One region of the Streptomyces sp. NPDC047130 genome, then DNA from elsewhere that is predicted to be linked to it. Evidence: riboswitches for the same ligand, from Rfam matches in the RefSeq annotation. Region 1 holds a riboswitch; the other holds the start of a gene.
What was found. Region 1 has a riboswitch for thiamine pyrophosphate ahead of ABZ836_RS21240 (thiamine ABC transporter substrate-binding protein). Riboswitches for the same ligand answer to the same signal wherever they lie in the genome.
Positions count from the first base shown of each region.

Region 2: it holds a riboswitch for thiamine pyrophosphate, as region 1 does, so the genes downstream of both, thiO (glycine oxidase ThiO) here and ABZ836_RS21240 (thiamine ABC transporter substrate-binding protein) in region 1, are expected to answer to the same signal.

Region 1 covers NZ_JBEYUK010000018.1:41,307-45,754, forward strand. Annotated here, with positions in the region: gene ABZ836_RS21225 (phosphatidate cytidylyltransferase) at 1-165, shown strand, start outside; gene ABZ836_RS21230 (hypothetical protein) at 292-915, shown strand; gene rlmN (23S rRNA (adenine(2503)-C(2))-methyltransferase RlmN) at 981-2,087, shown strand; TPP riboswitch at 2,116-2,221, shown strand; gene ABZ836_RS21240 (thiamine ABC transporter substrate-binding protein) at 2,304-3,380, shown strand; gene ABZ836_RS21245 (iron ABC transporter permease) at 3,446-4,448, shown strand, end outside.
Region 2 covers NZ_JBEYUK010000002.1:97,759-102,206, forward strand. Annotated here, with positions in the region: gene thiE (thiamine phosphate synthase) at 1-335, opposite strand, end outside; gene ABZ836_RS02975 (Rv2175c family DNA-binding protein) at 629-994, opposite strand; gene ABZ836_RS02980 (FAD-dependent oxidoreductase) at 1,066-2,298, opposite strand; gene ABZ836_RS02985 (hypothetical protein) at 2,359-2,673, opposite strand; TPP riboswitch at 2,756-2,868, shown strand; gene thiO (glycine oxidase ThiO) at 2,864-4,192, shown strand; gene thiS (sulfur carrier protein ThiS) at 4,189-4,401, shown strand; gene ABZ836_RS03000 (thiazole synthase) at 4,448-4,448, shown strand, end outside.

The DNA of each region.
Region 1 (4,448 bases):
GCGACGCTGGGCGACCTCGGCGAGTCGATGATCAAGCGGGACCTCGGCATCAAGGACATGGGCGCGCTGCTGCCGGGCCACGGCGGCATCATGGACCGCCTGGACTCCCTGCTCCCCACCGCCCCGGTGGTGTGGCTGCTGCTGGAGATCTTCGTCGGCAGCTGACCCCCCGGCGGAAGACCCGCGCCCCACCCCTCTCGAACGTATGATCGCGATGATCGTGCACGCTTTCGGGAGGGGTGGACGCGTATGTGGGGGCGGCGCAAGGAGGGTCTCCGGACCGTTCAGGCGATGGTCGACGAGCTGGGCGAGGAGCGGCGGAACGTCGACGGCCTGCTGGACAGGCTGGACGACGAGGTCGAACGGGTCGAAGGGCTGCTCGGCCGCGGTGACGGGATCCCCCGCGGCACCGTCGAGACCCTCCTCGACGAGGCGAAGCGCACCTTCGACCGCGCCGAGGACGAGGGCAGGCGCCGGCACCGGACGTTCCAGGACATGGCCCGCGCCGCGTCCGCCGACCGGCGGGTGGACGGGCGGGAGATGGCGGCCCTGCAGGGCGAGTTCGACGAGGGGATGGCCGCGCTGCGCGAACTCCTCGGGGAGGCGGAGGCGCTGCTGGCCTCCCTCCAGGGGCTGCGGGGGAAGCTGGAGGACCTGCCGGAGAAGCTGCGCCCGGTGCGTGGGCGAATTCACGCGGCGCTGGATGCGGCCCGCCGGGACCTCGAAGCCCTGCGGCGCGGGGGCGCGAGCGGGTTCCGTCACGAGGCGGAGCTGACCCGCCTCACCGAGCGCCTGACCGCGCTCGAGCAGGGCGGATACCACCCGACGCCGGAGCGCGGGGCCACCCGGCACTTCGCGGACATCGAGGCGGAGGTCGCCGCCCTCCGCGACGCGATGGCGGCCCCGGGCCACTGACCGGGCCCCGGGGCCGTCGTACGGCTCCGGGGGCACCGCCGCGGATCTGCGACACTGGTACAGCCATGCCTAAGCCCGGAGAACTCACTTTCGTCGCCCCGCGCGGAGCCAAGAAGCCGCCGCGGCACCTCGCCGACCTCACGCCCGCCGAGCGCAAGGAAGCGGTGGCCGCGGTCGGCGAGAAGCCGTTCCGCGCCAAGCAGCTCTCGACGCACTACTTCGCGCGGTACGCGCACGACCCGGAGCAGTGGACGGACATCCCCGCCGCCTCGCGGGACAAGCTGCGGGAGGCGCTGCTCCCGGAGCTGATGACCCCGCTGCGGCACCTGTCCACGGACGAGGGCGCCACCCGCAAGACGCTCTGGAAGATGTTCGACGGCACGCTCGTCGAGTCGGTGCTGATGCGCTACCCGGACCGGGTGACGATGTGCATCAGCTCGCAGGCCGGGTGCGGCATGAACTGCCCGTTCTGCGCCACCGGCCAGGCCGGACTGGACCGGAACCTGTCGACGGCGGAGATCGTGCACCAGATCGTCGACGGCATGCGCGCGCTGCGCGACGGGGAGATCCCCGGCGGCCCGGCGCGGCTCAGCAACATCGTGTTCATGGGCATGGGCGAGCCGCTCGCCAACTACAACCGGGTGGTCGGCGCCATCCGCCGGCTCACCGACCCGGAGCCCGACGGCCTCGGCCTGTCGCAGCGCGGCATCACCGTGTCCACGGTCGGCCTGGTGCCCGCCATCAACCGGTTCGCCGACGAGGGCTTCAAGTGCCGCCTGGCGATCTCGCTGCACGCCCCCGACGACGAGCTGCGCGACACGCTGGTCCCGGTGAACACGCGCTGGAAGGTGCGGGAGGTGCTGGACGCAGGCTGGGAGTACGCCGCGAGGTCCGGGCGCCGGCTGTCCATCGAGTACGCGCTGATCCGCGACATCAACGACCAGGCCTGGCGCGGCGACCGGCTGGGCCGCCTGCTCAAGGGCCGGCCCGCGCACGTCAACCTGATCCCGCTGAACCCGACGCCGGGCTCCAAATGGACCGCCTCGCGGCCCGAGGACGAGAAGGCGTTCGTCGAGGCGATCGCCGCGCACGGCGTGCCGGTCACGGTGCGTGACACGCGCGGTCAGGAGATCGACGGGGCCTGTGGTCAGCTCGCCGCCACCGAGCGGTAATCTGGCCACACCACACATCCGAATAGCGATTATCCGACAGGGGAGCGCCACAGCGCTGAGAGTGCGGTACCGACCGCAGACCCTCTGAACCTCGCCCAGGTCATTCTGGGTAGGGAGTTCGGGCACCTCGAGCTGTTGCGCCCTGCCCGGGAACGGTCCGCCGTTCCCGGGCAGGGCCGCGTCTCTTCCTGGTCACCCAGGAGGAAAACCGTGTACATGCGCAGGAAGTCCGCCGCCGCGACGGCGGCCGTTCTCGTCCTCGCCCTCGCCGCGTGCGGCGGCTCCGGCGGCTCCGGGGACGACGTGCAGGAGTCCGGCGGGAAGACCGTGACCCTGATCAGCCACGACTCGTGGGCCGCCTCCAAGGAGGTGATCGCCGAGTTCGAGAAGACCTCCGGGTACAAGCTCAAGGTCCTGGAGGACGGCGACGCCGGGCAGGCCCTCAACAAGGCCGTGCTCACCAAGGACCACCCGCAGGGCGACGTCCTCTTCGGCGTGGACAACACGCTGCTCTCCCGCGCCCTCGACAACCAGCTCTTCGACCCGTACGAGGCCGAGGAGGCGGCGCGGATCGGCGAGGGGTTCCGGGTCGAGGGCGACGCGGCCACGCCGGTCACCACCGGCGACGTCTGCGTGAACTACGACAAGGCGTACTTCGAGAAGGAGGGCCTCGAGCCGCCGAACAGCTTCGACGACCTGGTCGAGCCCGCGTACAGGAACCTGCTGGTCACCGAGAACGCCGGCACGTCCTCCCCAGGCCTGGGCTTCCTACTGGGCACCGCCGCCGAGTACGGGGACGACGGCTGGCAGGACTACTGGAAGAAGCTCCGGGCCAACGGCGTGAAGGTGGTCAGCGGCTGGGAGCAGGCGTACAACGAGGAGTTCTCCGGCTCCGCCGGCGGCAAGCAGGCGGGCGGCGACCGGCCGCTGGTCGTCTCCTACGCGTCCTCCCCGCCGGTGGAGGTGATCTACGCCGACCCGCAGCCCGAGGAGGCGCCGACCGGCGTGGCCACCGGGACCTGCTTCCGCCAGATCGAGTACGCGGGCCTGCTGAAGAACGCCGCGAACCCCGAGGGCGGCAAGGCGCTGCTGGACTTCCTGGTCTCCAAGACCTTCCAGGAGGACCTGCCGCTCAACATGTTCGTCAACCCGGTCCGGTCCGACGCCGCGCTGCCGGAGGCGTTCACCGAGCACGGCGCCGTCGCCGAGGACCCGAGGACCCTGGCGCCCGAGAAGATCGCCGCCAACCGTGACGAGTGGATCGACCGGTGGACCTCCCTCGTCGTGCGGTGACCAGCACCGGCACCAGCACCGGCACCGGCACCCGGCTGCGGAGCGGCGCGGCGCGGCTCGGCCTGATGGCCGTGCCCGTCGCGTTCTTCGCGGTCTTCTTCGCCCACCCCGTCGTCGCCATCGTCCTGCGCGGACTGCGTGGCGAGGACGGGGCGTGGCGGATCGGGGAGGCCGCGGGGGTGCTGGGGCGGCCGGAGGTCCGCGAGGTCCTCTGGTTCACGCTCTGGCAGGCGCTGGCCTCCACGGCGCTCACCCTGGTGATCGCGCTGCCCGCCGCCTACGTGTTCGCCCGGCTGCGCTTCCCCGGACGGGAGCTGCTGCGGGCGGTCGTCACCGTGCCGTTCGTGCTGCCGACGGTGGTGGCCGGCACCGCCTTCCTCGCCGTGATCGGGCGCGGCGGGCTCACCGACACCTGGTGGGGCCTCCGGCTGGACGGCACGGTGTGGGCGATCCTGCTCGCCCACGTCTTCGTGAACTTCGCGGTGGTGGTCCGCACCGTCGGCGGGCTGTGGGCCCAGCTGGACCCGGGGCAGGAGGAGGCCGCCCGGATGCTCGGGGCCTCCCGGTTCACGGCCTGGCGCACGGTGACCCTGCCGGCCCTCGGGCCCGCGGTGGCCGCCGCCGCAGTGATGATCTTCCTCTTCACCTTCACCTCCTTCGGCATCGTGCAGGTCCTCGGCGGGCCCGGCGTCTCCACGCTGGAGACGGAGATCTACCGCAGGACCGCCGACCTGCTGGACCTGTCCACGGCCGCGGTGCTCAGCCTGGTCCAGTTCGCCGCGGTGGGCGGCGTGCTCGCCGTGCACGCCTGGACGGTGCGCCGGCGGGAGGCCGCGCTGCGGCTCGTCGACCCCGCCACCACCGCCCGCCCGCCCCGCGGGGCCGGGCAGCGGCTGCTGCTCGCCGGGGTGCTGCTGGTGACCGCGGTGCTGATCGTGCTGCCGCCGGCGGTGCTGGTGCAGCGGTCCCTGGCGGCCGGGTCCGGCTACTACCGGGCGCTGACCGAGTCCGACGGCGGTGCGTTCCTGGTCCCGCCGATCGAGGCCGTGGCGAACTCGCTGGAGTACG
Region 2 (4,448 bases), on a different contig from region 1:
ACCGGGAGGTCGCCCTGGCCCAGGTGGAGCACGTCCGCCCCGGCCGCGTGCGCCACGTCGGCCCGGTCGTTGACGGCGAGCAGCTTGCCGTGGCGGGCGCAGGCCTCGGCCACGGTCCGCAGGTGCTCCAGCTCCTCGGCGGCCTCCAGGCCCTTGTCGCGGAGCTGGACGATGTCCACGCCCGCGCCCAGCACGGCGTCCAGGAAGGCGGCCAGGTCACCGCGGTCGCGGCGGGCGTCGGTGCACAGGTAGAGCCGGGCGTCGGCGAGCCGGGCGCGGGCGTCGGAGGCGGTGGTGGTGGCGGCAGTCGCGGCGGCGGCTTGGGGCTCGGGCATGGTGCGGTTCCCCCCGGAATCGTGGAAGCGTCGGGCGTGAAGGGCGAGGCGATCGGGCAGCGGTCCGGACGCTCGGCGTCCGGCGCCGGACGCCGGACGCCGGACGCCGAGCGGCAGGCACCCGGCGGAAGCGGAAGCGGAAACAGGGGCCGGGCGCGGCACGTGGTGGCGGCAAGCGCGTGATGGCGGCAGGCGCGCGGTGGTGACAAGCGCGTGGTGGCGGCAGGCGCGCGGTGGCGGCATGGGACGGCCGCCCCGCTCGTGGGGGCGGCCGCCGGTGGTGGTGCGTCGGGTCAGACGGCGAGCGCCTGGGCCCGGCGCTTCACCTCCGTGCCTCGGTTCTCGCTGAGGGCCTGCGCGGGCGTGCCCGGCAGGGACTCGTCAGGGGTGAAGAGCCACTCCAGCATCTCTTCGTCGGTGAAGCCGTCGTCCCGCAGCAGCGTCAGCAGGCCGGTGAGGCCCTTGACCACCTTGTCCCCGTCGATGAAGGCGGCGGGGACGTGCAGCGCGCGGTTCTCACCCCGGCGCACGGCGATCAGCTGGCCTTCCTTCACCAGCTGCCGCACGCGCGTCACCTCCACGTCGAGCTTCTCGGCGATGTCGGGGAGGGTGAGCCACTCGGGAACGAGAGCATCGGTCTTGGCGTCAATCTCGGTCACAGGACCAAGCGTGCCATCCAGGACCGGGAGGGGGAAGTCGGGCCCCCCGCGCTGTGGTCCTTCCGGGCGTCTCAGCGGGCGGCGGACGCCTTCAGCGGGCGGGCCGGGTCACGGATCAGGTCCGGGTCGACGAGCGCCCCGGACGCGATCAGCCGGCGGCCCTGGGCCAGGTCGCGGGGGCGGCCCACGGCCAGCAGGGCGACCAGGCGGCCCTCGCGCAGCCAGCACACGCTCCACGCCGGGTCGGCGGGCTCGCCGCGCCACAGCAGCGTGTCGGCGCCGGCGTGGTGTCCGGCGTACTGCACGAAGCGCCCGAACTGCTCCGACCAGAAGTACGGCACCGGGTCGTAGGGGGCCGCCGCGGTCTCGCCGAGGATGCCCGCGGCGACCGTCCCGGCGCCCTGGAGCGCGTTGTCCCAGTGGTGGACGAGGAGCCGCTCGCCGTACCGGGCGGAGGGGAAGGAGGCGCAGTCGCCGACCGCGTACACGTCCGGGGCGGAGGCCCGCAGCCGCTCGTCGGCCAGCACCTCGCCGTGCGGTCCGAGGTCCACGGCGCCGGCCAGCCACCGCGTGGAGGGCCGCGCGCCGATGCCGACGACCACCGCGTCCGCCTCGAGCCGCGTGCCGTCGGCCAGCAGGACCGCGCCGGGCTCGACGCGGTCGACCCGGGCCCCGGTGAGCAGGGTGGCGCCGCTCTCGGCGTACCAGGCGCCCATGGGCCGGGCGACCTCTTCCGGGAGCGCTCCGGAGAGCGGCCGTCCGGCGGCCTCCACCACGGTCACCGGGCAGTCGGCGTCCCGGGCGGCGGTGGTGAACTCGGCGCCGATCCAGCCGGCGCCGGCCACCACCACGGACTCCTTGCGCTCCAGCACGGGCCGCAGCCGCCGGGCGTCGTCGAGGTCGTGCAGCACGTGCACGCCCGCGGAGTCCTCGGTGCCGGGCAGCCGGACCGGGTGGGCGCCGGTGGCGGCCACCAGCACGTCGTAGCCGACGGGCCCCCGGGCGGTGTCGATCTCCTTGTCGGCGGTGCGCACCCCGGTGACCGCGCAGTCGAGCCGCAGGTCGATGCCGAGGCCCGCGAAGTCGACGTCGAAGGCGGCCGCGCGGTCGGCGTCGGCCTGGCCCAGCAGCACCGCCTTGGACAGCGGCGGACGGTCGTACGGCGGGTGGGGCTCCGCGCCGATCATCGTCACGGTGCCGTCGAAGCCCCGCTCACGCAGCGCCACCGCCGTCCGGACCCCGGCCATGCCGGCCCCGGCGATCACCACGCGCCGTCCGGCCCGTCCCCGCGTCTGCTCGTTCACGCCCTCGCTCACTCCCTCACCATAGACATCCCGAGCGCCACGGACACCGGAGCGCCGGAGTCACGGACGGATCTCCTCCACGACACTGGTCCCGCTGCCCGGCCGGGACTCCCACTCCCAGGTCTCCTCGAGCCGGATCCGCCCGTCGGGGAGCTCGACGACCCGCGAGACGCAGTGCCCGGAGGCGGTCGCGCCGTCACGGGTCAGCTGCACGTAGCGGAAGTCCACCCGGTCGTCCTCCCGGGTGCCGACCAGGTACCCGCGGGTGATGTCGCCACCCTGATAGGTGGCCCACACCTCGCCGTCGCGCTCGTGGTAGCGGAAGCGGGTCGCGGATCCGACCTGTCCGGGCGCCTGGTCGGAGACGGGGGCCATCAGCAGGCCGTCGAGGGAGGTGGAGCGGGTCACGGGGTGACTCCCTTTCAGCGTCGTGGAGCAGGGGTTAGGGTGGCGACGGTAAGGCACTCGCGGGAGCCCGGACGCACCGGGCTGAGAGGGAGGCTGGCGGCCTCCGACCGTACGAACCTGATCCGGGTCATTCCGGCGAAGGGAGGAGCGGGACGCCATGACGTCCGACGTACTGGTGGTGGGCGGCGGGATCATCGGCCTGGTGACCGCCTGGCGGGCCGCGCGCGGTGGCGCGGCGGTCGCCGTGGTGGATCCGGATCCGGGCGGCGGTGCGGCTCGGGTGGCCGCCGGGATGCTGGCCGCGGTCACCGAACACCACCACGGGGAGCAGGAGTTGCTCGCCCTCAACCTGGAGTCCGCGCGTCGCTGGCCGGCGTTCGCCGCCGAGCTGGCGGAGGCGTCCGGCATGGACGTCGGCTACCGGTCGTGCGGCACCCTCGCCGTCGCCCTGGACGCCGACGACCGCGCGGAGCTGCGTGAACTCGCCGAGCTGCACCGGTCGCACGGGCTGAGCTCGGAGTGGCTGACCGGCCGGGAGTGCCGCCGCCTGGAGCCGATGCTGGCACCGGGGGTGCGGGGCGGGCTGCGGGTGGACGGTGACCACCAGGCCGACCCGCGCCTGCTGGCCGCGGCGCTGCTGCGGGCCTGCGAGCGGGCCGGGGTGGTGGTCCACCGGCGGCGCGCCGTCCGGCTCGAGGTGACCGGCGGCCGGGTGACCGGGGTGGCGACGGAGGACGGCGCCGTGCTGCCCGCCGGGCGCGTGGTGCTGGCCGGCGGGAGCCGCAGCGCGGAACTGGACGGGGTGCCCGAGGAGGTGCGGCCCCCGGTCCGGCCGGTGAAGGGGCAGGTGGTGCGGCTGGCCGTGCCGCCGGTGTACGCGCCGTTCCTGTCCCGCACGGTGCGGGCCGTGGTGCGCGGCAGCTCCGTCTATCTGGTGCCGCGGGAGAACGGGGAGCTGGTGGTGGGGGCGACCAGCGAGGAGCTGGGCTTCGACACCACGGTGACCGCGGGCGGCGTGTACACGCTGCTGCGGGACGCCCGTGAGCTGCTGCCCGGCATCACCGAACTGCCGCTGACCGAGACCCTGGCGGGGCTCCGGCCGGGCACGCCGGACAACGCCCCGCTGCTCGGCCCGACCTCGCTGGACGGCCTGCTGCTGGCCACCGGCCACTACCGCAACGGCGTGCTGCTCACCCCCGTCACCGGCGATCTGATGGCCGAGACCCTGGCCACCGGGGCGCTGCCCGCACGGGCCCGCGCCTTCGCGGCGGACCGTTTCGCCGTCAAGGCCCGCGGCGCCGAGGCTCGCGGCGGGGCGGCAGGCGCCGGGACAGCCCTCGCCGGGACGGCAGGCGGCGAGACGGCTCTCGGCAAGGCGGTCGGCGGCCGGGCGACCGCCGGCGAGGCAGTGGTCGGCAGCGAGGCAGCCGCCGGTCAGGCAGCCGTCCGCCAGGCGACGACCGCCGGCCGGGAGGTCGTGGCATGAGCGCGCCCATCACCGTCCGGGTCAACGGCGCCCCCCGCGAGCTGGCCGCCGGAACCGCGCTGGACGCCGTCGTGGCCCTGCTGACGCCGGCCCGCTCGGGCGTGGCGGCGGCGGTCAACGAGACCGTGGTCCCCCGCGACCGGTGGGCGGGCACCCCGCTCGCCGACGGCGACCGGGTCGAGATCCTCACCGCCGTCCAGGGAGGCTGACGTGGAACCGAACGCACACCGCGCGCAGGGCGGCCAGGACGACGACG